2 regions of the Janibacter sp. UYMM211 genome follow, and region 1 is predicted to be linked to the other one. Evidence: riboswitches for the same ligand, from Rfam matches in the RefSeq annotation. Region 1 holds a riboswitch; the other holds the start of a gene.
The links. Region 1 has a riboswitch for cobalamin ahead of ABIB53_RS15765 (FecCD family ABC transporter permease). Riboswitches for the same ligand answer to the same signal wherever they lie in the genome.
Positions count from the first base shown of each region.

Region 2: it holds a riboswitch for cobalamin, as region 1 does, so the genes downstream of both, ABIB53_RS01565 (magnesium chelatase subunit D family protein) here and ABIB53_RS15765 (FecCD family ABC transporter permease) in region 1, are expected to answer to the same signal.

Region 1 is NZ_JBEPOY010000007.1:64,404-73,672, forward strand. It holds gene ABIB53_RS15735 (hypothetical protein) at 1-275, shown strand, start outside; gene adhP (alcohol dehydrogenase AdhP) at 532-1,551, shown strand; gene adh (aldehyde dehydrogenase) at 1,830-3,353, shown strand; gene ABIB53_RS15750 (DUF779 domain-containing protein) at 3,357-3,734, shown strand; gene ABIB53_RS15755 (ABC transporter substrate-binding protein) at 3,795-4,856, opposite strand; gene ABIB53_RS15760 (ABC transporter ATP-binding protein) at 4,853-5,656, opposite strand; gene ABIB53_RS15765 (FecCD family ABC transporter permease) at 5,653-6,711, opposite strand; cobalamin riboswitch at 6,755-6,932, opposite strand; gene ilvA (threonine ammonia-lyase IlvA) at 6,990-8,252, shown strand; gene ABIB53_RS15775 (metal-sensitive transcriptional regulator) at 8,317-8,598, shown strand; gene ABIB53_RS15780 (heavy-metal-associated domain-containing protein) at 8,643-8,864, shown strand; gene ABIB53_RS15785 (heavy metal translocating P-type ATPase) at 8,861-9,269, shown strand, end outside.
Region 2 is NZ_JBEPOY010000001.1:346,110-355,378, reverse strand. It holds gene cobBC (bifunctional hydrogenobyrinic acid a,c-diamide synthase/histidinol phosphate aminotransferase CobBC) at 1-2,102, opposite strand, end outside; gene cobO (cob(I)yrinic acid a,c-diamide adenosyltransferase) at 2,153-2,767, opposite strand; gene ABIB53_RS01565 (magnesium chelatase subunit D family protein) at 2,767-4,899, opposite strand; cobalamin riboswitch at 4,952-5,082, opposite strand; gene cbiE (precorrin-6y C5,15-methyltransferase (decarboxylating) subunit CbiE) at 5,101-6,321, shown strand; gene ABIB53_RS01555 (cobalt-precorrin-4/precorrin-4 C(11)-methyltransferase) at 6,318-7,103, shown strand; gene ABIB53_RS01550 (acyl-CoA thioesterase) at 7,315-7,872, shown strand; gene ABIB53_RS01545 (precorrin-2 C(20)-methyltransferase) at 7,877-9,269, opposite strand, start outside.

The DNA of each region.
Region 1 (9,269 bases):
CCGAGGACGCGACAGCCGGCGTCGGCACGGCGCGGGTCGAGCACCACCCGCTCCGGCCCGCGTCCTCGGACGACACCACCGATGACGGCCGGGTGCACCTCGTGCTGCAGGTCTCGGCCGGCGAGGTGCACGGCATGGCTGCGCACGCGTCGCGCGACCGGGCGCGCCTGGAGGCAACGACGCGGCAGGGCGCGATCGCTCCTGACGTGAGCACGAGGTTCGAGGTGGTCTCGCTGGCGGTGGGGCATCGTCGGGGGCGGCCTGTCCGATCTTGACGACGTGGTCTCGAGGCTCGCGCCCTGGCGGGCGTTCGCACCTCGACCAGCGACACGGGATGGTCGAGGTGCGACGCAGGTGCCTCGAGACCACCTCGACCAGCGAAGCCTCGAGACCACCCTCGACCGGTGACGCACCGCCCAACCACTGACCTACCCGCTGCTCCCTAGCGTCTGCGCCACGACAGGGGCGCGACGGTGCGTCCGGCCACCGGCCGCAGCCGTCAGTCCCCTCACCCAGATGAGGAGACGCAGCATGAGCACGATGCAGGCAGCAGTGGTCCGTGAGTTCGGCGAGAAGCTCGATGTGTCGCAGATCGACGTCCCCCGGCCCGGGCCGGGCCAGGCGCTCGTCCGGCTCGTCGCGAGCGGGGTGTGCCACACCGACCTCCACGCGGCCGAGGGCGACTGGCCGGTCAAGCCGCAGCCCCCCTTCGTCCCGGGCCACGAGGGTGTGGGTGAGGTCGTCGAGCTCGGCGACGGGGTGACCACGCTCGCCGTCGGTGACATGGTCGGCAACGCCTGGCTGTGGTCGGCGTGCGGCACGTGCGAGCACTGCCGCACCGGCTGGGAGACGCTGTGCGAGGAGCAGACCAACGGCGGCTACTCCGTCGACGGCAGCTTCGGGCAGTACATGCTCGTCGACGAGCGCTTCGCCGCGCGGATCCCCGCCGGTGTCGACCCGCTCGAGGTCGCGCCGATCCTGTGCGCCGGCGTCACCGTCTACAAGGGCCTCAAGGTCACCGACACCCGTCCCGGCCAGTGGGTCGTCATCTCCGGCATCGGCGGGCTCGGTCACGTCGCCGTGCAGTACGCCGTGGCGATGGGCCTGCGCGTCGCCGCCGTCGACGTCTCCCAGGCGAAGCTCGACCTCGCCACCCGCCTGGGCGCCGAGGTCGTCGTCGACGCCAGCACCACCGACCCGGTCGAGGCGATCCAGGAGGCCACCGGTGGCGCCCACGGCGTGCTCGTCACCGCCGTGCACCCCTCCGCCTTCGGGCAGGCCATCGGCATGACGCGCCGCGGCGGCACGATCGTCTTCAACGGGCTCCCGCCGGGTGACTTCCCCGCCCCGATCTTCGACATCGTCCTCAAGGCGCTCACCGTGCGCGGCTCCATCGTCGGCACCCGCCAGGACATGGTCGAGGCGATCGACTTCTACGCGCGGGGGCTCGTCAAGCCCACCTGGCAGGCGCGCGAGCTCGACGAGATCAACACGGTCTTCGAGGAGATGCGCGCCGGCGCGATCGACGGGCGCGTGGTCATCCGCTACTGACCTGTGCAGCGCCCACGACGCCCCCTTCGTCACCTGGCGAAGGGGGCGTCCGCGCGGCCTCGGCCTGTGGGCCGAGTTGCCTCGGGCGGTCCGAGAGACCCAGGACGGACCGGGTTATGTCTGCGTCAGCAGCGAGTTGCCCGGTCAGCGTCGGGTTTACCGGTCATCGCCGGGCGAAGGGGGACCAAGCCGACCAACCTTCGACCAACCCGGGGCGACCTACGGTCCGGGCAACGGCAGCGCGACGAGGCACTGCCGACGAGTTGCCGGAGGCACGCATGACCGTCTACGCACAGCCCGGGAGCGCCGACAGCGCGATCGAGGTCAAGGAGAAGTACGACCACTACATCTGCGGCACGTGGGTCGCACCCAAGGGTGGTCAGTACTTCGAGAACCCGACGCCGGTCACCGGCCAGGTCTTCACGTCCATCGCCCGCGGCACCGCGGAGGACATCGACGCCGCCCTCGACGCCGCGCACTCCGCCGCGGGCGCCTGGGGCCGCACGAGCACCACCGAGCGCTCGAACATCCTGCTGAAGATCGCCCAGCGCATGGAGGACAACCTCGAGGACCTCGCGGTCATCGAGACGTGGGACAACGGCAAGGCGGTCCGCGAGACCCTCGCCGCCGACCTCCCGCTCGCCGTCGACCACTTCCGCTACTTCGCCGGCGCGATCCGCGCCCAGGAGGGCGGCATCTCGGAGATCGACGAGACGACGATGGCCTACCACTTCCACGAGCCGCTCGGCGTCGTCGGGCAGATCATCCCGTGGAACTTCCCCATCCTCATGGCGGTGTGGAAGCTCGCGCCGGCCCTCGCCGCGGGCAACTGCGTCGTCCTCAAGCCGGCCGAGCAGACGCCCTGGTCGATCCTCAAGCTCGCCGAGCTCATCGGCGACCTGCTGCCCGAGGGCGTGCTCAACATCGTCAACGGCTTCGGCGTCGAGGCCGGCAAGCCGCTGGCCTCCAGCCCCCGCATCGCCAAGATCGCCTTCACCGGCGAGACGACGACCGGCCGCCTGATCATGCAGTACGCGAGCCAGAACATCATCCCGGTGACCCTCGAGCTCGGCGGCAAGAGCCCCAACGTCTTCTTCGAGGACGTCGCGAGCAGCAAGGACGCCTTCTACGACAAGGCGCTCGAGGGCTTCGCGATGTTCGCCCTCAACCAGGGCGAGGTCTGCACCTGCCCGTCGCGCGCGCTCGTCCAGGGCTCGATCTACGACCAGTTCGTCGGCGACGCCCTCGAGCGGGTCAAGGCGGTCAAGCAGGGCAACCCGCTCGACACCGACACGATGATGGGCGCCCAGGCGAGCAACGACCAGTTCGAGAAGATCATGAGCTATCTCGACATCGGCAAGCAGGAGGGCGCGAAGGTCCTCACCGGTGGCGACAAGCTCGAGCTCGAGGGCGATCTCGCGGGCGGCTACTACATCCAGCCGACCGTCTTCGAGGGCAAGAACTCGATGCGCGTCTTCCAGGAGGAGATCTTCGGCCCCGTCGTCTCGCTCACCTCCTTCGCCGACCAGGCCGAGGCGCTGCAGATCGCCAACGACACCCTCTACGGCCTCGGCGCCGGGGTGTGGTCGCGCAGCGCGCACACGACCTTCGAGATGGGCCGGGCGATCAAGGCCGGCCGCGTGTGGACGAACTGCTACCACCAGTACCCGGCGCACGCCGCCTTCGGTGGCTACAAGCAGTCCGGCATCGGGCGCGAGAACCACAAGATGATGCTCGACCACTACCAGCAGACGAAGAACCTCCTCGTCAGCTACAGCCCCGACAAGCTCGGCTTCTTCTAAGCCATGCCCTCGGACAAGGTCGACATCACGCCCGCCGCGGTCGAGCTCATCGAGCGCCTCGAGCGCACCCACGGGCCGCTGATGTTCCACCAGTCCGGCGGCTGCTGCGACGGGTCATCGCCGATGTGCTACCCCGCGGGTGACTTCATCACCAGCGAGGCCGACATCCTCCTCGGCACGCTCGAGGTGGGGTCGGCGACACCGGTCGAGTTCTGGATGAGCGTGAGCCAGTACGAGTACTGGAAGCACACCCATCTCACCGTAGACGTCGTGCCGGGACGGGGGTCCGGCTTCTCCGTCGAGGCCCCCGAGGGGGTGCGCTTCCTCATCCGCTCCCGGCTGATGTCGCAAGAAGAGCTCGTCGAGCACGGCCTGCTGTAAGAACCTCCCCCCAGGCGGCCGACGCCCCGTGGACCACGTGGTCACGGGGCGTCGGACGCGTCACGGCTCGAGGTCGTGCTCGGGCGTGATCCCGCTCGCCGGCACGAGGTCGTGCTCCTCGAGCTCGGCGCGCAGCGCCTCCGCCGCGTCGATGTTGAGCGGGCTGCTCGTCCACGCCGGGATCGGCAGGTTGAGGAAGCGCTCCTCGCGCACCGCGGGGAGGTCCTTCGTCGCCGGGTTGGTCCGCAGCACCTCGACCTTCTGCTCGAAGGTCTGCCCGTCGTAGTCGACGAAGGCGATGAAGTCCGGCGACGAGCGCACGAGCCGCTCCCACGACACCGTCGTCCACGTGTCGTCGACGTCGGCCGTGGCGTTCTTCGCCCCCGCTGCCTCGATGATCGCCTGCGGCCCGCCGAAGGCTCCTGAGGTGAAGATCTCCTTCGTGCCCGAGTCGAAGAGGAAGACCGTGGGGCGCTCGGCCGCCTGGGGCGCCGCCTCCAGCGCCTCCCGGCGGCGCGTGATGTCGGCGTCGACCTCGGCCGCCTCGTCGACGTGCCCGGTGATCGCCCCGACCGCCTCGATGTCGGCCGACAGGGCCTCCCACGGCGGCATCGTGCCGCGCGCGCCGTCCTCCTGCCGGCAGCTCTCCGACAGCACGTACGGCGCGATCCCCCGGCCGCTCAGCAGCTCGGGCGTGAGCCGGCGCTCCTCGGTGTAGCCGTAGCTCCACCCGGCGAGCATGACGTCGGGCCGCTGGGCGAGGACGTTCTCCATCGTCGGCTGGTCGCGGGTGGCGACGGGGATGCTGTCGACGACGTCGGACCCGTAGACCCGCGAGAGGGCCTGCGCCGTGTCCGTCGTGCCGCTCGCCCCGGCGACCTGGTCCTGTGCCCCGACGGCGAGCACCATCGCGAGCAGGTTGCCGTCGCCGGCGACGTACATCCGCTGCGCGGGCGAGGGGAAGCGCACGTCCTCACCGCACGTCGACACCGTCACCTCGCCGGCGTCGTCCGCGCTGCTGCGGGCCGTCGACGTCGCGGATCCGCACCCGACGAGGAGAGAGCCGAGCAGGACGGCAGCGGATAGGGCCTGGGCGGCTCGGGCGGGGCGAAGGGGGGTCACAGGACTGCCTCTCGAGGAGCGGGCACCGGCGGGGCGCCGGCACCGAGGACGAGGTGGACCCGGCCGGTGACCGGGTCGGTGAGATGACGGGCGCCGACGTCGAAGACGTCGCGCACGAGCTCGGGGGTGAGGACGTCGCGGGGACGACCGAGGGCGTGGACGGCGCCGTCGTGGAGCACGGCGACGGCGTCGAAGTGGGCGGCCGCGAGCGAGAGGTCGTGGACCGCGGCGACGACCGTGCACCCGAGGCGACGCACCGTCTGGAGCAGCTGGTCCTGGTGGTGCACGTCGAGGTGGTTCGTCGGTTCGTCGAGGACGAGCAGGTCGCACCCCTGGGCGATGCCACGGGCGAGCATCACCCGGCGGCGCTCGCCCCCGGAGAGGTGCTGGCAGGGGCGGTCGACCTTCGCGGCCATGCCGACATGACGCAGCGCCTCGAGCACGAGCTCGCGCTCGGAGCGCTCGTCGACGGCCCACGGCGGTCGGTGCGGGGTGCGCCCCATCGCGACCATCTCGCCGACGAGGAGGTCCTCGGGCGGCCCGTCCTCCTGTGCGACGTAGGCCACCCGGGTGGCCCGCCGCCGCGACGACAGGCGCGCGAGGTCGACCCCGTCGACGCGCACCCTGCCGGCGGCCGGGGGTCGCAGGCCGACGAGCGACCTGATGAGGGTGGACTTGCCGCTGCCGTTGCGGCCGACGAGGGCGAGCATCGACCCGGGCGGGACGTCGAGGTCGACACCGGAGACGATCGTGCGCCCGCCGATCTCGACGGCGAGCCCGGTCGTGGACAGGTGGGTCATCCGGCGCCCCCCGAGTACGAGTAGTGCCGTCTGCCGAGCAGGACGAGGAAGATCGGCGCCCCGACGAGCCCGGTGACGACGCTCAGCGGGATCTCCTGCGGGCGCACGACGGTCCGCGCCGCGACGTCGACCCACAGCAGGAAGAGCGCGCCGCCGACGGCCGCGACGGGCAGCACGTAGCGGTGCCGTGCGCCGACGAGGATGCGGGCGATGTGCGGGACGACGAGCCCGACGAAGCCGATGCCGCCGGAGACCGCGACGAGCACCCCCACGAGGACCGAGACGAGGACGAAGAGCGCGAGCCGCAGCTCGCGGACCGGGACGCCGAGACCGCCCGCGACGTCGGGGCCGGCCGCCAGCGCGTCGAGCCAGCGGTGCAGCGCGAGGAGGACGACGCCGGACACGACGACGACGAGCACGGGCGGGAGCACCTGCTGCCACACCGACCCGGAGAGGCTGCCGAGCAGCCAGAAGAGCACCGACTGCGTCGCCCGCGGGTCGGCGCTGAGGAAGACGAGCAGGCTCGAGACGGAGGAGAAGGCCGCCGACATGACGACACCGGTGAGCACGAGGCGAAGGGGGGTGATCCCGCCCTGGGCCAGCGAGATGCCGAGGACGAGGGCGGTCGCGACGAGAGCCCCGCCGAGGGCGCCGAGGGAGAGCGCCCACACCCCGAGCCCGGCGAGCGCGCCGAGGAGGATGACGAGGGTGGCGCCGACGCCGGCCCCGGCCGAGACCCCGAGGAGGTAGGGGTCGGCGAGCGGGTTGCGCACGAGGGTCTGCATGCACGCGCCGGCGACGGCCAGGCCGGCGCCGACGACCATCGCCATGACGGCACGCGGTGCGCGCAGCTCCCACACGATGGTGTCGAGGGCGGGGTCCGGGCCCGCAGCGCCGCCGACCCGGGCGCGCAGGACGTCGACGACCCCGCGCAGCGGCAGCGGCTCGGAGCCCAGGCCGAGCGAGACGACGCCGCTGACGACGGTGAGGACGAGCAGGACGAGCAGCAGCGGCACGACGGGCAGCCGCCGGCCGCCGGGGCGGTCGTGGGACACGGGGGTCTCCAGGTGCGTCGGGGGCCCGGATCGCGAGGCCCTGTCGGGGTCCAGCGAGTCAGCAGGTCTTCGGACTCGGGGTCGTCCCGACGGGGTCCCTTCCCAGGCCTCGTGGCCCAGTGGATCTCACCCCGTCAGTCACCCATACCGCTGCGCGACAGCTCCGGACTCTCACCGGATTCCCTCTGCACTGGTGTGCGTCTGACTCGGTGCCGACACTACGCGACGCAGCGCGGACCTCGCAGCACGGCGCCGGCGACGAGGTCTAGCCTGCGAGCGTGAGCTCTCCGATCCGCGCGGAGGACGTCGAGGCGGCCGCGGGCCTGCTGCACGACCTCCTCGACCCCACCCCCCTCCAGCCCTCCGCCCGACACAGCGCCGCCACCGGCGCGCACGTGCTCCTCAAGCGCGAGGACCTCCAGCCGGTGCGCAGCTACAAGCTCCGCGGCGCCTACACCCTCATCGCGCGCCTCTCCCCCGAGCAGCGGACGAAGGGGGTCGTCGCAGCCTCCGCGGGCAACCACGCCCAGGGCGTCGCGTACGCCTGCGCCCGCCTCGGCGTGCAGGCCCGGATCTACCTGCCGCGCACCACCCCCCGCCAGAAGCGCGACCGCGTCGCCGCCCTCGGTGGCGAGCACGTCGAGGTCGTCGTCGGCGGCGACGTCTACGACGACGCGGCGGCCTCCGCCCTTCGTCATGCCCGCGAGAGCGGGGCGACGGTCGTGCCCGCCTTCGACCACGTCGACACGATGGCCGGTCAGGGCACGGTCGCCCTCGAGGTCGTCGAGCAGCTCGGCAGGGCCCCCGACGTCGTCCTCGTCCCCGTCGGCGGGGGCGGGCTGCTCGGCGGGATGGCGACGTGGTTCGCCGCGCACCACCCCGCGACGAGGGTCGTCGGCATCGAGCCCTCCGGGGCGGCGTCGATGTCGGCCGCCCTCGAGGCGGGCCGACCGGTCGCGATCGGTGACGTCGACCCCTTCGTCGACGGCGCCGCGGTGCGCGAGGTCGGCGCGCTCACCTACGCAGCCGTGTCGGCCACGGACGCGCCCGTGCACTCGATCGCCGAGGGCGCGGTCGCCGTCGAGATGCTCGCGCTCTACCAGACCGAGGGCATCGTCACCGAGCCCGCGGGGTCGCTGGCCACCGCGGCCCTCGCCGCGATCGACCTCGACGAGCTCGGGGTCACGCCGGGCAGCACCGTCGTCGCCGTCGTCTCCGGGGGCAACAACGACGTCTCCCGCTACGCCGAGGTCGTCGAGAAGGCGCTCGTGCACCAGGGGCGCAAGCACTACTTCCTCGTCGACTTCCCTCAGGAGCCCGGGGCGCTGCGCCGCTTCCTCGACGAGGTCCTCGGGCCCGACGACGACATCGCGCTCTTCGAGTACGTCAAGCGCAGCAACCGCGAGACCGGGCCGGCCCTCGTCGGCGTCGAGCTCGGCGCCCCGGAGGACCTCGACCCCCTCCTGCGCCGGATGGAGGCCTCGCCGGTGCGCATCGAGCGCATCCGCCCCTCGAGCCCGCTCTTCCGCTTCATCCAGTAGCCGCCCGGGGCTTGTCCCTTCATACCCCTTGGGGGTATCTTCGAGGGGACGAAGGGAGACCGCCGTGGCCGGATACGCCGCCGACAAGGACGCCTACCTCAAGCGTCTCAAGCGGATCGAGGGGCAGGTGCGCGGCATCGCCCGCATGGTCGACGACGACGAGTACTGCATCGACATCCTCACCCAGGTGAGCGCCGCGACGAAGGCGTTGCAGGCCGTGAGCCTCGGCCTGCTCGAGGACCACGTCGGGCACTGCGTCGTCGACGCCGCCCGCGAGAGCGACGAGGCCGCCCAGGAGAAGGTGCGCGAGGCCAGCGCGGCGATCGCGCGCCTCGTGCGCTCCTGACGCCCCTCCCCCAGACCACCCACCATCGACGAAGGAGCACCACCATGAGCGAGCAGACCACCATCTACGTCGACGGCATGACCTGCGAGAACTGCGTCCGGCACGTGTCCGAGGAGCTCGGCGAGATCTCCGGGGTCTCGGCCGTGGCCGTCGAGCTCGTCGCCGGCGGCAGCTCGCCGGTCACCCTCACGAGCGAGGGGCCCGTGAGCCCGCAGGACATCGCCGCCGCGGTCGACGAGGCCGGGTACACGGTCGCCCCGCGATGAGCACCACCCACCCCACCGACGCCGACCCCTCGACGGCGGACGCAGCAGACGTCCACGAGGTCGACCTGGCCATCACCGGCATGACGTGCGCGTCGTGCGTCGCCCGCGTCGAGAAGCGCCTGGGCCGTCTCGACGGCGTGAGCGCGAGCGTCAACCTCGCGACCGAGCGCGCGCACGTCACCTACCCGGGGCACGTCACCCACGACGAGATCGTCGGGGCCGTCGAGGCCAGCGGCTACGGCGCGACCGTCCTCGACCCCGGCACCCGGCTCACGCCGCCCGAGCACACCCACGTGCGCGAGGACGACCTGCGTCGCCGCCTGCTCGTCGCCGGGCCGCTCGCGCTCGTCGTCGTCCTGCTCGCCATGGGCCCGTGGACCTTCGCCGCCAACCCGTGGCTGCAGC
Region 2 (9,269 bases), on a different contig from region 1:
AGCGTCTCGGCCTCGTGCGGGACCGCGTCGACGAAGGCCTCGTCGACGAGCAGCACCCGCCCGGGCCGCGCCAGCGAGCGCAGCACGTCGGCGGGATGGAGCACGCCCGTCGGGTTCGTGGGGTTGCCGACGACGACGAGGTCCGCGTCGCCGATCTCGGCGAGCGCGTCCGGTGTCAGCGCGAAGCCCTCATCAGCCCGCAGCAGGACCCGCCGTACCTCGTGCCCGGCAGCGCGCAGCGCCGCCTCGGGCTCGGTGAACTGCGGGTGCACGACGACTGCGTCGAGCGGGCGCAGCGCCCGGGCGAGCAGCGTGAAGGCCTCGGCACCGCCGCTCGTCGGCAGCACCTGCTCGCGTCGCAGCCCGTGCCGGGCGGCCAGGGCGTCCCGCGCAGCGGTCGGGTCCGGGTACGCGGCGACCGCGTCGAGCTCGTCGCGCAGGGCTGCCGCCAGCCAGGCCGGCGGCTGCTCGAGCCGCACGTTGACCGCGAGGTCGACGAGCTCCTCGGCGACCTCGGCATCCCCGTGATGCCGCAAGGGGTCGACCGGCGTCTCCTGGGACGCACCGGCGCCGGACGGGCTCATCCCTCGGGTCGGCGCGGTGCGGGAGGGGTGCCCCTTGGGGCCTCGCGGTGCGCCCTCGGTCATCGGGTCACGTCGCCCGACGAGGTCTTGGGTCGGCCCCTGAGTCGGGGCGACCCCTCCCGCTCCGCGCCTCGCGTCGTGCTCGCGTACGGCGTCGACGAAGCTCGAGGCGACGGCGGGGGAGCCGGCCCAGTGGGTGTGGAGGTACGAGGCGATCAGGGTCGCGCGGCCGGTGCCGGCGGGGTCGAGCGCGAAGCCCTCGTCGCGCTCGCCGAGCCGCCACGCGGCGGACGTGCCCGCGGGCGGGTCGGTCGTCGTGCGGTGGAACTCGTGCCCGGTGACCGTCGTGCCGGCGGGGCCGATGACAGAGTCGGTGAGGGACACCCCTTCGCGGTAGCCGAGGGTGAGCCGTCGCCCCATCGCGGCTCGCGCGGGCAGCGAGCCGATCATCGGGTGGTCGTCGAGGCTCTGGGCGAGGTAAAGCATGCCGGCGCACTCGGCGACGGTGGGCATGCCGGCGGCGACGGCCGCGCCGATCTGGCCGACGAGCTCGCGATTCGTCGCGAGGGCGCGGGCGTGCACCTCGGGGAAGCCGCCGCCGAGGTAGAGACCGCGCGTCCGCTCGGGCAGCACGGTGTCGCGGGCGGGGTCGACCTCGACGACGCGGGCGCCGGCGGCCTGGATCAGCTCGACGGTCTCGGGGTAGCGGAAGGTGAAGGCGCGCCCGCCGGCCACGGCGACGACCGGGGCGTCGTCGGGCAGGGGTGCGGGCTCGCGGCCGAGGGCCTGCGCGGGCGACCACGGGGTCGTCTGCAGGGGCGGTGCGCCCGCGGCCGCCGTCAGCAGGGCGTCGAGGTCGAGGTGCTGCTCGGCGACCCCGGCGATGTGGTCGAGGGTGGCGGCGGCCCGGCCGCGCTCGGCGGCGGGGACGAGGCCGAGGTGACGCGAGGGCACGTGCATCGCCGCGTCGCGCGGGAGCACTCCCCAGACGGGCACGCCGACGCCCTCGACGGCGCGGCGGGCCTCGGCCCCGTGACGCGGGGTGCCGGCCTTGTTGAGGACGACGCCGACGACCTCGAGCGCGGAGTCGATCCGGGTGAGCCCGAGCACGGTGGCGGCGACGGTGCGCGAGGTCGAGCTGATGTCGACGACGAGGACGACGGGGGTGCGGGTGAGGGCGGCGACGTGCGCGCTGGAGGCGAAGCCGTCGGTGCCCAGGCGGCCGTCGAGCAGACCCATGACGCCCTCGAGGACGGCGACGTCCGCGGCGACCGGGTGGGTCGCGCCGCGGGCGAGCAGGGGTGCGACGCGCTCCTCGCCGACCAACCACGGGTCGAGCGTGCGGCTCGGGCGGCCGGTCGCCAGGGCGTGGTAGCCCGGGTCGATGTAGTCGGGGCCGACCTTCGCCGGGGCGACGACGTGCCCACGACGGGAGAGCGCGGCCATGATGCCCACGGCGATCGTCGTCTTGCCGTGGCCGGACGCGGGGGCGGCGACGAGGACCCGGGGCAGGGCCACCTCTCGCCCTTGCCTCACCACTCGCGCGTCCCTCACCACTCGCGCTTCCCTCACCACTCGATGCCCCGCTGACCCTTCTGACCGCGGTCGAAGGGGTGGGCGATCTTCGTCATCTCGGTCGCGACGTCGGCGATCTCGAGCAGGCGCGGGTGCGGGTCACGACCGGTGATGACGACGTGCTGGTAGCCCGGGCGGCTCGTCAGGGTCTCGACGACGTCGTCGACGTCGACCCAGCCCCACTTCATGACGTAGGTGAACTCGTCGAGGACGTAGACGGTGTGCGTCTCCTCGGACAGCCGGCGCTTGATCTCGGCCCAGCCCTCGCGGGCGTCGGCGGCGTGGTCCTCCTCGGATCCCGCCTTGCGCGACCACGACCACCCCGAGCCCATCTTGTGCCACTCGACCGGGCCCCCTTCGCCGGTCTGCTCGTGGAGCCGGCCGAGCGCCGCGAAGGCCTCCTCCTCGCCGATCCGCCACTTCGCGGACTTGACGAACTGGAAGACCCCGATCGACCAGCCCTGGTTCCACCCGCGCAGGGCGAGCCCGAAGGCGGCGGTCGACTTGCCCTTGCCGGACCCGCCGTGGACGACGACGAGGGGCGAGGTGCGGCGCTGACGGGTGGTCAGGCCGTCGGCCGGGGTGACGGGGGTGCGTCCCTGCGCCATCAGGCGGCGCTCCGGCCGGTGCGCCCGGTGCCCGTGCGGTCGGTGACGATCTCGACGAGACCGCTCGCGGCGACCTGCTCGAGGGCGATGTGCTCGGCGCCCATGCGCCGGGCGAGGTCGGCGGCCAGGCCCATGCGGAAACGGCCGGACTCGCAGTCGACGACGACGGTCTGCGCGGTCGGCACGGCGCGCGACCAGCCGTCGGCGACGACCCGGGCGCGGGCGAGGGCATCCGCCCCGGCGGTGGCCCGGCCGTCGGTGACGACGACGACGAGCGCGCGCTGGTGGCGGTCGCGGACCTGCTCGCGGGCGACGACCCGGGCGACCTGGGTCAGGCCCTCGGCGAGCGGGGTGCGCCCGCCGTGGGGCAGCTGCGCGAGCCGCGCAGCGGCGGCGTCGACGGACGAGGTGGGCGGCAGGGCGACCTCGGCCTGCGCGCCCCGGAAGGTCACCAGACCCACCCGGTCGCGGCGCTGGTAGGCGTCGAGGAGCAGGGAGAGCACAGCCGTCTTGACCTCGCCCATCCGGCGGCGGGCGGCCATCGAGCCGGAGGCGTCGACGGCGAGGAGCACGAGGTTTGCCTCTCGCCCGCGGGTCACGGCGTGGCGCAGGTCGCCGCCGGTGACGCGGGCCGGCCCGGTGCGGGCGGCCCGTCGTGCGGCGGAGGCGCGCAGCGTCGCGGTGAGGTGCACGGGCGCGCCCGCCGGCTCCTGGCCGGCCGGGTGCGTGCCGACGACCCTGCCGCGCGGGGTGAGCGCGGGGGAGCGGCGGCCCGAGGGACCGGACCCGACACCGGCGAGCTCGAGGCGGCGGGCGCGGTAGGGCGCCTGGGCGCTCGCGGTCCCGACCGGCGCGGCGGCACCGCCCGTGGGGGGAGCGGCCTGCGCGTCGGAGGGGTCGGCCGGGTCCTGCGCTCCGTGGTCCTCGGCGCTCGGCTCGGGAGGGCTGTCGGCGCGCCCGCTCGGCGGGGTGTCGTCGGACCCGTCGGGGGTGGGGGACGGTCCGCCGGTGGTCCGGCCGTCGCCGTCGCGCTGCTCGTCGTCGGGCCGGCCGCCATCGGGCTGCTCGTCGGGGCCGTCCTCGGGCTCGTCGCCGCCGGGCGGGTCGTCCTCCGGCTCCTCGTCGAGGAGCCGGTCGAGGAGGTCCTCGTCGAGACCGGGCGCGTCGAAGGGGGAGCGCCGGCGGCGGTGCGGCAGGGCGAGCAGGGCCGCGGCACGGATGTCCTCGCGGGTCACGTGCGTGCGTCCCTGCCAGGCCGCGTGGGCGACCGCCGTGCGGGCGGTGACGATGTCGGCGCGCAGGCCGTCGACGTCGAAGCCGGCGCACACCCGGGCGACGGTGCGCAGCGTCCGCTCGTCGAGGACCACCTCGCGCACGCCGGCGCGGGCGGCGGCGATGCGCTCGGTGAGCTCGACCTCGGAGCGCTCGTAGCCGGCGGCGAAGCCCACCGGGTCGGCGTCGGCGGCGAGCCGGCGACGCACGACCTCGGCCCGCTCACGGGGGTCGCGGCTCGCGGCGACGTGCACGGTGAGCCCGAAGCGGTCGAGCAGCTGCGGGCGCAGCTCGCCCTCCTCGGGGTTCATCGTGCCGACGAGGGTGATCCGGGCGGGGTGGGAGATCGAGACCCCGTCGCGCTCGACGGTGTTGCGGCCCATCGCGGCGGCGTCGAGCAGGACGTCGACGAGGTGGTCGTGCAGGAGGTTGACCTCGTCGACGTAGAGGATCCCGCGGTGCGCCTCGGCGAGCAGGCCGGGCTGGTAGGCGGCCTCGCCCTCGCCGAGCGCGCGACGCAGGTCCAACGAGCCGACGACGCGGTCCTCGGTGGCGCCAACGGGCAGCTCGACGAGACGGGCCGGCCGGGTCGTGCCGGGTCCGTCGTGGGGGCCGTCCGGGCAGTCCTCCGCACGGTCGGGGTCGCACCCGAAGCGGCAGCCGAGCGCGACGTGCTGCTCGGGCAGCACGGCGGCGAGGGCGCGCACGGCGGTCGACTTCGCGGTGCCCTTCTCGCCGCGCACGAGCACCCCTCCGATCTCCGGGGAGATCGCGCTGAGGAGCAGGGCGGTCGTCAGCTCGTCGGCGCCGACGAGGGCGGTGAAGGGGTAGGTCGGGGTGCGCTGGCCGAGAGCCGTCACGGCTGCCTCCTGGCGAGTGTCCACGCTCGCCGGTCGATGACGTCGCCGCGGGTGACGGTGACGGGTGCAGACCGAGTGTCTGGCTCGGGCCCAGAGGGCCGTGACAGTGGCGGGACCGCTCCGGATTCGCACCGGATTCCTCGGTTGGCTGCGCCGGGCGCGATCCTCTCACAACCGCGAAGGGGCCTAGGGTGGGCGACCGTGATCGAGGTCGTGGGTGTCGGTGACGACGGGTGGGACGGCCTGGACGGGGCGCGTCGCCGCCTCGTCGCGGGTGCGTCGACCCTCATCGGCGGGCGCCGCCACCTCGACCTCCTGGGTCCCCACGCACCCGGCGCCGAGCTCGTGCCCTGGCCGAGCCCCCTTCGCGCCGGTCTGCCCGAGCTGCTGCGGGCGACGGGCGACGCCGTCGCCCTCGCGAGCGGCGACCCGCTGCGCTCCGGCATCGCGACGACGCTGGTCGACCTGCTCGGGGCCGACGCCGTGCGGGTCCACCCGGCGGTGGGCAGCGACGCCCTCGCGCGGGCGCGCCAGGGCTGGTCCGCGGAGAGCGCGACGGTCGTCACGGCGGTCGGGCGCGACCTGCGCGCGGTCCTGTCCCATCTCGCCCCCGCCGCCCGGCTCGTCGTCCTGTGCTCCGACGGCGCCGACCCCGCGCGCCTCGGCGCCCTGCTCGCGGAGAGCGGCTGGGGCGCGAGCACGCTCACCGCACGATGGCACCTCGGCGGTCCGGACGAGGGAGCCCGCAGCGAGCGGGCCGACGCCTTCGCCGGTCGGACCGACGACCTCGTGCTCTGCTGCGTCGAGGTGCGCGCCGACGACCCCGCCGCGGTCTCGCCGACCGCGGGACCCGTGCCGGGTCGCCCCGAGGACTTCATCGCCCACGACGGCCAGCTCACCAAGCGCGACGTGCGGGCCTCGGCCCTGGCCCGCCTGCGCCCCACCGCCGGTGCCCACCTGTGGGACCTCGGCGCCGGCAACGGCTCGGTCGCCCTCGAGTGGTGCCTCGCCGCGGAGCGGACGAGCGCGACCTGCGTCGAGCGCGACCCCACCCGAGCCCAGCGCATCCGCGACAACGTCGCCGCCCTCGGTCTGGCCGGGCGTGTCGAGGTCGTCGTCGGCGACACGACGACGACCGACCTGACCCCCTTCGCCACCCCCGACGCCGTCTTCGTCGGCGGCGGGCTCGACGAGGACCTGCTCGCGCGGGCCTGGCAGGCGCTGCCCGCCGGCGGGCGGCTCGTCGCGCACGCCGTGACCCTCGAGGGCGAGGGCGCGCTCGTCGCCACCCACGGCCGTACCGGCGGCGAGCTCACCCGGGTGAGCGTCGAGCGGGCGGTCCCGCTCGGTCGCTACCTGTCGTGGACCCCCGCCCGCGCCGTCGTCCAGCTCGCCGTCACCCGACCCCACGGAGCGTCATGACCGTCCACTTCATCGGCGCCGGCCCCGGTGCCGCCGACCTGCTCACGCTGCGGGCAACGCGGCTCCTCGCGCAGAGCCGGCTGTGCCTCTACGCGGGCAGCTATCTCGACGCCGCGGTGCTCGAGCACTGCCCCCACGACGCCCGTCTCGTCGACACCCAGGACCTCGACCTCGACGCGATCGTCGCCGAGGTCGTCGCGGCGCACGGGCGCGGCGAGGACGTCGCCCGGCTGTGCTCCGGCGACCCGTCCGTCTACTCGGCGCTCGCCGAGCAGACCCGCCGCCTCGACGCCGCGGGCGTGCCGTGGGACGTCACGCCCGGGGTCGCGGCCTACGCGGCGACCGCCGCCCGGATCGGGCGCGAGCTCACGGTGCCCGAGGTCGCGCAGTCGGTCGTGGTCACCCGCGCCCAGCGCGACTCGACGGCGATGCCGACGGGCGAGAGCCTTGAGGCCTTCGCCGCGACCGGCGCGACCCTCGCGCTCCACCTCGCCGTGCGGCGGGTGCGCGAGCTCGCACAGCGCTGCGCGGTGCACTACGGCGAGGACTGCCCCGCCGTCGTCGCCTACCGCGTCGAGCAGCCCGAGGAGCTCGTGCTGCACGGGACCCTCGCCGACATCGCCGACCAGGTCGAGGCGCACGACATCCGCCAGGCCGCGGTCGTCCTCGTCGGGTGGGCCCTGCGGGCCGAGGGCTTCGTCGAGTCGCACCTCTACTCGCGGCTGCGCGCGGCCGGCCCCTCCGCCGCGGCCCGGGCGGCCGAGGACGGCGGCCTCCGCTGACCCCCTTCGCCCCCGAGCCGAGTCCCACCCGCCCCCGAGCCGAGTCCCACCCGCCCCAGGTTTCTCGGGTGACCCGATAAACCCCCGCTGAGCATGAGTACGCAACTCCTGCTCACCAGGGGTAAGTCTTGCTGAGCGCCCCGCGCGCGGGCCGGCACGGGGCTCGGGGGAGGATGGCCCCCGCCCCGCCACCCACCCCGAGGACCGTGAGTTGAACCGCCTGCTGCGCACCGCCTGGACCGTCACGACCGCCCGGCGTCGCGGACCCGTCGGCCCGGGGGAGCACGCCGTCCTGCCGCTGCGGGTGCTGCTCAACGACATCGACCTCGCCGGGCACATGAACAACGGCGTCTACCTCTCGATCGCCGACCTCGGCCGGCTCGACCTCGCCGTGCGCTCGGGGTGGGCGCGCCCGCAGCTGCGGCACCGCCTCTCGCCGGTCGTCATGCAGGAGACGATCACCTTCCGCACGTCGCTGCGCCCGCTCCAGGCCTTCGAGCTGCACAGCGCGGTGGCGGGGTGGGACCGCGTGAGCGTGACCTTCGAGCAGCGCTTCGTCGTCGACGGCCAGGTGTGCGCGCAGGCCCTCGTGCGGATGCGATTCCTCCAGCGCGGTCGCGGGGTCGACACCGACCGGCTGTGGTCCCTCCTGCGGGTCGAGCCGCCGCCCTCGGCCCTGCCGACCTGGGCGAAGGGGTGGGGAGACGGCGCGCGGCTGCCCTCGCCCCGCGCGGACGCACCGGCAGGACCTCCGCCCTTCTGGGCCTGAGGGCTCAGCCGATCGAGCGCGGGGTCCAGACCCGACCGTCGGCGTCGACCCGGGTCGTCGAGGCACCGACGACGACGAGGCATCCCATGTCGACGGCGTCGACGTCGAGCCCGCCCAGGGTCGTCACCATCACCGACTCCTCCTCGCGCCCCACGTGGCGGGCGACGACGACGACCCGGTCCGGGCCGACGGCGTCGACGAGCAGGTCGCGCGCGGCGCCGAGGGTGTCGGGGCGCGAGCGCGAGCGCGGGTTGTAGAGCGCGACGCTGATGTCCCGCGTGACGAGCGCGGTGAGCCGGTCGGCGAGGACCTCCCACGGCTTGAGGTTGTCGCTGAGGTTGACCAGGGCGTGGTCACCTCCGAGCACCGCGCCGACGAGCGCGCTCGCGGCGTGCGCGGCCGTGACGCCCGGCACGACGTGCACCGGCACGTGACCGAAGCCCTCGTCCTCGCGCAGCGCCGCCTCCCGCGCCTCGAAGAGCGCCGTCGCCATGCCGAAGACCCCGGCGTCGCCGCCGGACACGAGCGCCACGTGCTCCCCGCGCCGGGCCAGGTCGAGGCACAGCCGGCCGCGGTCGACCTCGACGGAGTTGCCCGACGGGTGACGGGTCAGGCCCTCGCGCTGCGGCACCCGGGCGACGTAGGGCGCGTAGCCGACGACGTGGTCGACCTCGGCGAGCACCTGCGAGGCCTGCGGGGTGAGCCAGTGGTCCGGGCCGGGGCCGAGCCCGACGACGTGGACCGTGCCCGGGGACGAAGGGGGGTCCGCCACCTCGGGCGACCCGGCGGTCAGCCGGGCGAAGTCCGCGGCCCGACCGGCCGCGTCGTCGCGCAGCCCCTCGCCGGGCACGACGACGAGCGACATGTACGGCACCCGGCCCTCGTCGACCTCCGCCGCGGGTAGGACGACCTGGCCCGGGCCGGACGCGCGCTCGACGTAGACCGCGCGCTCGAGCACCCCCGCCTGGCGCAGCGCCTCGCGCACCCCGGTGAAGGTCCGCCCGAGCTTCATGATGATCGCGGCGTCGGTGTCCGCGAGCCGACGGGCCAGCTCGGGCACGGCGAGCGTGCCGGGCAGCACCGTGAGGGTGTCCTCGTGCCGGCACAGACCGGTCGCGACCGCGGCGGTGGCCGCCGACAGCGCGGTGATCCCGGGCACGACCTCGGTCGGGTAGCGCGGGCTGAGCCGGTCGTGGACGTACATGAAGGACCCGAAGAAGAGCGGGTCGCCGACGGCGAGGACGACGACCGAGCGCCCGGCGGCCAGGTGCGCCTCGAGCCGGTCGGCGCACTCGTCGTAGAAGTCCGAGAGCGCGCCGTAGTAGCCCCGCGGGTGGTCGGTGAAGCCCGTCGTCACGGGGTAGCGCAGCTCCTCCTCGAGCACCCCCTCGGGGATG